Regions from separate parts of the Paenibacillus sp. JT22N15 genome, predicted to be linked through region 1. Evidence: predicted binding sites of a transcription regulator. Region 1 holds the regulator's gene; the other holds the start of a gene.

The links. The regulator LexA, encoded in region 1, represses DNA repair genes until DNA is damaged. The targets are predictions, from matches to a motif close to CGAACATATGTTCG.
Region 2: a site for LexA is predicted at 1,441-1,454, ahead of recA (recombinase RecA). Genes of this name have one in related genera too.

The regions. Positions count from the first base shown of each region.
Region 1 covers NZ_JBXENV010000003.1:110,936-114,152, reverse strand. Annotated here, with positions in the region: gene AC50X8_RS06660 (LysM peptidoglycan-binding domain-containing protein) at 208-588, opposite strand; gene lexA (transcriptional repressor LexA) at 824-1,444, shown strand; gene AC50X8_RS06650 (restriction endonuclease) at 1,566-2,315, opposite strand; gene AC50X8_RS06645 (LytTR family transcriptional regulator DNA-binding domain-containing protein) at 2,931-3,217, opposite strand, start outside.
Region 2 covers NZ_JBXENV010000010.1:253,239-256,455, reverse strand. Annotated here, with positions in the region: gene AC50X8_RS21085 (RecX family transcriptional regulator) at 1-190, opposite strand, end outside; gene recA (recombinase RecA) at 310-1,371, opposite strand; gene AC50X8_RS21075 (competence/damage-inducible protein A) at 1,632-2,879, opposite strand; gene pgsA (CDP-diacylglycerol--glycerol-3-phosphate 3-phosphatidyltransferase) at 3,038-3,217, opposite strand, start outside.

The DNA of each region.
Region 1 (3,217 bases):
GAGAAAATCATATCCTTTCCTATATTTCAAGAAAATGGGGCTATAATTAAATACAGAATAGATCGTACAACGATAATGCTATCATTGTTCCGATCTATTCTGTATTTAGGTCGAGTATTCACGCTTCAAAAGTTACGAAGAACAGCTACATGATTTCCGTCATGCAAACAGCTTGCGTATAGTATAGAGGCATGCTTCTTAATGAAGCTATGGAGAAGGAATGACCAGCTTCTGCCCAGGCCATATATCTGGCGACGACAGCTGGTTGCGTTCCCGTATTTGATAAACGGACCAGCGTATATCATCAGAACTGTCCGAGTATTTACGTGCAAGCTCCCATAATGTATCGCCTTGCGCAACCACTACCGTCTGCTCTCCAGCAGACGCTGGCGCAACATGATTCACTGAAGCTTCTGTGCGCACCAATAAAAAACCAGAAAACAATACGATAAACAGAGTCAGACACACCGCCAACTTCAAAGCATAGTTGCTAAATCCAGCCATGCTGATTTGCCATTTCATCTTTGCCGCCTTAACAGGCGCTTTCTCTGAGAATATAGATTGATAGGATTCTGGATAAATGATCATTGCCCTCACTCCCAAACGTTTGTTCTGTTTCGATATTAACACGAACATTTGTTTGTGGTCAACAGACAATGCGAACTTTTGTTTTTAGGAACTTATGTTTGTACGAACGGCGGTTCCATGTTATAATTTGAGAAATAAATACTCATATTGCACTTCGAATGAAGTGCATGGATCAAAGTTTCAATCAAAATTCATGTCGCACTCATCATGGAGTGCGTGAACTGGAGTGATCGTGTTGTCCAAAGCTTCCAATCGCCAGCAGTCGATTCTGGAATTTATAAAGAACGAAGTTCGCGAGAAGGGTTATCCGCCTTCCGTACGTGAAATTGGAGAAGCAGTTGGACTTGCTTCAAGCTCGACTGTACACGGTCATCTGGACCGTCTGGAGAAGAAAGGGCTTATCCGCCGCGATCCAACTAAACCTCGCGCTATCGAGATTTTGGATCAGGAAGATGTCGACGGGATTATCCGTCCTGCTGTTACCCATGTACCGATCGTCGGTAAAGTTACTGCCGGTGTGCCGATTACCGCTACTGAGAATATTGAAGAATATTTCCCCATCTCTTCCCATTACGTAGGAGATGATGATGTATTCATTCTTAATGTCATTGGCGAGAGCATGATTGAAGCCGGCATACATAACGGCGACTACGTTATTGTACGCCAGCAGCAGACCGCTACTAACGGTGATATTGTGGTCGCCATGACTGAGCACGATGAAGCAACAGTCAAAACCTTTTACCGCGAGAAGGATCATATCCGTCTCCAACCGGAAAATGTAACCATGGAACCTATCCGCCTGAAGAACGTTACGATTTTAGGCAAAGTCATCGGCTTGTTCCGTGATTTTCATTAATCGTAGAAATTTCATACCCTTCATACAAGAATAAAGCTGCATCCTTGCCCGCACTAGAAACGGGTTGGATGCAGCTTTTTAATTTAGTCAGAGGATTTTTTCCAGCTATCGGTCTTCCTCCTCAGACTGCCTCGGTATGACGACATTTGGGAAAGCTTGAACAACCCAAAAACTCCCCACGCGCACTTTTACGACGAACTAATGGCTGGCCACATTTTGCACATGCTACTTCTGTCCTTATTTGCTTCGTAATCATTTTCTCAGTATTGTTTTGTTCTGTGTCGGTATGTGGTGTTGGAATTGATCTATTGGCATTGATCTTCAAAATCATTTCAATGAGCTCTGCTCGATCAATAAGCCGAACTGTATTTGATTTTGCTAGGGTGATTGCAGCTTCTGTATATCCACTGTTGGAAATGACCCATGCCTCATTTGCCGAATAATGTGCGATAGAAGCCTGTGCTTCTTGAACAGCCTTAATCCCGACATTTTTACTATAACGTTTAGCTTGAACGACCACCCTTTGCGCGCCTTTTGCTATAACAAGATCTGCCCCGAAATCTCCTGCTGCCTGCGTCACCGTTACCTTATAGCCATGAGCCTCTAAAAGATGTCCAAGATACTTCTCGAACTGTCGGCCCTCCATCTTATCTATTTCTGCGATACCGGAACGCTTAAGGCGTTCATTACGTTTGCGAGCAATTGATATCGCTACAATTGCATACAACATCATAACCGCACCAAATGCAACACCCGCAAAAATAAAAGAATTTGTAAGCTTATAGGCACCAAAACCAGCACCCAGCATAAGTAGCAGCACAAATGCTTGTACCGGGTCCAATTCCTCTTTCTTCCTTCTACGTTTTGCCATATTTAGATCCCCTTTGTTCAACATAATATACCTTATATCGGCATATATAATAGGAATTTGTACCTAATAATGAAAAATACATAAAAGTTATCAGTCTACTCACTTCACTTAACTTTGTTTCCTCACGGTCAGTTGTGTCGATTTTCACAATAACTACCACCATATAAAAAGGCTGACACAAAGCACTACTGATATCTACATCAGTAATACTCGTGTCAGCCCTCTCCAAATTTACAATCGGTTACCGGTATGTATGCTATTGTTTCATCATTCATTTGATGTCATGGATCTGATCGAACCCAGCGAGGAAGAGCTCAACATCCCGTAATCAACAGTATGGCGCAGTGAAACTAGTTTCAATTCGCTGGACTGTGAGACGAAAATGAATGCGGCTTTATCTCCCCGCTGCCTGGAACTCGATCATTCCTGCTTTAATATCTTTCTGTCTCTATAATGATATTTGTTTCCCTCTGTTTTACATTTTTAATATAACACAGGATACTAATGCATTTTGTCGTTTTTTGTCGAAATATTTAATCGTTCGATACTAGTATCGATTTTTATTGACATAATAATGAAAATGTGTATTAAAAAAGAGCTAACCCATTTCTGGATTCAGCCCTTTTTTAGTAAGTGTTCCACTAAAGGTAGTTTTCCTTTAGCTACGTTTGCTGTATAACCGCCTTCGAAATGCGCAGTTATTGCGTAAAATGTTTTAGTAACCTCTCGAATATGCTCTACGTTCACTAGGTTGTTAACATCCAGCGCAACAAATCCCAATGGCAAAAATATTTGTTTGCATGCTTCAAGTGTCGTTATGAATGTAAAAAGGCCCTTAGTGGTATGGAATCTCGGAATGTGATAGTTTTTTTTTGGTTGGAATATATCTACAAAAAAAACTT
Region 2 (3,217 bases), on a different contig from region 1:
AAGCGCGATAACGCTCGTCCTCGCTGCCAATTTCCTCTATTTGCGCCTCTGTAAGAAGTTGTCCTTTAAACAGTGTATGGCGGATCAACAGATCCTCATGAACCGATAAAATCGGCTCTTCGCCTTCCGCGAATATAAGATAGCGGCTTCGATGCTTGCTGTCTTTCTCAACCGCTCTGATTTCAATCATAGGCCCTCCATGTTACGTTTTGCAACTAGTTATAAATGCTAAATAAAACAAGTTCGCCGTCCCTAGAAAGGAACGGCGTCATCATCATTCTTTATCCATTTCGCTACTAATTGAGCGTATTAGTCCAATTCAGACTCATCAAAATCGTCTTCATCCTCTTCTTCTTGACCAAGACCTGTCGCTTGAGTAGCAGTCGCTACCAAGTTGCTGGCATCACGAATTTGCTTATCAATGACGTCTGCAATATCTTCATGGTCTTTCAAAAACTGCTTAGCATTTTCCCGGCCTTGACCGAGGCGCTCGCCATTGTAAGAGAACCATGCACCGCTTTTTTGTACAATATCGAGTTCAACGCCCAAATCAACGAGCGTACCCTCTTTGGAAATGCCCTCACCGTACATAATGTCAACCTCGGCTTGCTTGAACGGCGGAGCCACTTTGTTTTTGACAACTTTAATACGTGTACGGTTACCAATCATATCATTGCCTTGCTTCAGTGTCTCAATCCGGCGGACATCAAGACGTACGCTGGAATAAAATTTCAAAGCGCGTCCACCTGGTGTCGTCTCAGGGTTACCGAACATAACGCCGACTTTCTCACGCAGTTGGTTAATAAAGATCGTAATCGTCTTCGATTTGCTGATGGCTCCGGATAGCTTGCGAAGTGCCTGTGACATTAGGCGTGCCTGCAAACCAACGTGCGAGTCACCCATGTCGCCTTCGATCTCAGCCTTAGGTACCAGTGCTGCAACAGAGTCGATAACAACAATGTCAACCGCGCCACTACGAACGAGCGCTTCTGCAATTTCCAGCCCTTGCTCCCCTGTATCTGGCTGGGAAAGCAGCAATTCATCGATATTAACGCCCAGCTTGCTTGCATATAACGGATCAAGTGCATGCTCCGCATCGATAAAGGCAGCTTGTCCGCCTGCACGTTGAACTTCTGCAATCGCATGAAGCGCAACGGTCGTTTTACCAGATGATTCCGGTCCATATACTTCAATAATACGTCCTCTCGGGAAACCCCCGATTCCAAGTGCGATATCTAAAGCAAGCGAGCCGCTCGGCACGACCTCCACTTGCATATGTGTTGATTCCCCTAGTTTCATGATAGAGCCCTTGCCGAATTGTTTCTCAATTTGACGCATAGCCATATCTAACGCAGCACGACGATCAGCCAATCAACTCACATCCTTCGTTATTTATAATATAATGATAACCTTTTTCCGACCCTTTGCCAAGCACTTTTTCGAACATACATTCGTTTTTTTTGTGAAGCCGACGGAAGGCATGCAACTTTTAAATATCTGTAACTAAACAAAAAAAACCGCAGCAAAGTTATCTTCGCCACGGTTCTTCCGTAAGTTGAGTTCAGTATACGCCCGTTTCCGGCAAAAAGCAACACCTTTCGCCAAATTTTGGTCGAAGAACTCTTATATAGTTAGTTTTGAATTGCAAGCCACAAACGGTACAGCAATGTTTTTACAGCGCGAACGCGAATAATCGTCCGGCTGCCGCTTAATTGCAATGGATAAACCATCGTCTCCTTGCCACGCTCGGCAATAGCTATATAAACAAGCCCTACCGGCTTGCCTTCACTCTCCGCAGGGCCAGCAACACCTGTTATAGACACGCCGAAATCGCTGTCTGCGAGCTGCTGCACCCGCTCAGCCATTAGCGCAGCTGTCGATTCGCTTATGGCGCCAGGAGCCCCTTCGCCCTCTAGCTGCGCAAGAGGTATGCCTAGCAGCGCATGCTTCATTTCATTCGTATACGTTACAACACCGCCCGTGTATTCCCCACTGCTTCCAGGTACGCTCGTAATCAACTCTGCTAGCAGACCGCCGCTGCAGCTCTCAGCACTAGCTAGCTTGCGTCTGCTAGCGCGAAGCAGTCTTATGACCGCCTCCTCCAGCGGAATGTCCTCTTGGGCGTATAGATGCTCTCCAATGCGTTCAATAATCTGCTCCACTGTCGCATCAATCTTGCCATCAGCCTCTGCCTGTGTGGCCGCCTTCGTCGAAACGCGAATAGCTACCTCGCCTTCCTTCGCATAAGGAGCAATTGTCGGGTCAACCTGAGCCTCGATTAGATCGAGCAGTTTAGCCTCCAAATTGGATTCCCCAATGCCTGCAAACTTCAGCAACCGCGAATAAAGCGGCTGCTCATGCCCGAGCAGCGTCCGCAGCCATTCCTTGCCCGGCCCGTCGATCATCGGCTTCATTTCCCGTGGAGGTCCCGGCAGCAGCATATAATGCGTGCCATCCTCCGTCAGAGCGTTGCCTACCGCAAGGCCCGCCGCATTGTGCAGCGGTACGCTTCCATCGATAGACAATGCCTGTCTGCGATTGCTTTCAACCATATGTACGCCTCTTGAGCTGAACAGCTCTTCGATTTTATCCATGGAAGGCTTGTGCAAGGACAAACCACGGCTCAAATAAGCAGCCAGCACATCCTTCGTCAAATCATCAAGCGTGGGCCCCAAACCGCCTGTAAACACGAGCAGGTCAGCGCGTTCTCTCGCTGTCACAATTGCTTTGCGAATACGCTCGGGGTTATCCCCGACTACGGTTTGAAAATAAACATCAATGCCTAGCGCGGCCAGCTCTTGGGACAAATACTGTGCATTTGTATTTACAATCTGTCCGAGCAGCAATTCTGTACCTACTGCAATAATTTCTGCTTTCATGCTATTCATCCTCCTTTAGGTAATGGCAGCGCCATTTCGCGATGAAATATAAGCCCATTATAGGGGTGTAACTTATAAATTTCTTATATTTTAAGCAAAAGCATCCTTCCCGAAACAGGAAAGATGCTTTTCAAAAAACGGCAAAGCGCGTTTCATCGTTATTCAACCGGTATTAGATGTTTATTTTTCACAAAATAATCAATTCCGGAATAAAGCGTAATCGCAACTGCGACCCAGCTTGCAATCAAATCAAATGGAAATGAGATGAAAGCAAATGGGAAATTGTTAAGCAAAAGCGAGATAATCATCGTAATTTGTATAGCTGTTTTCCATTTGCC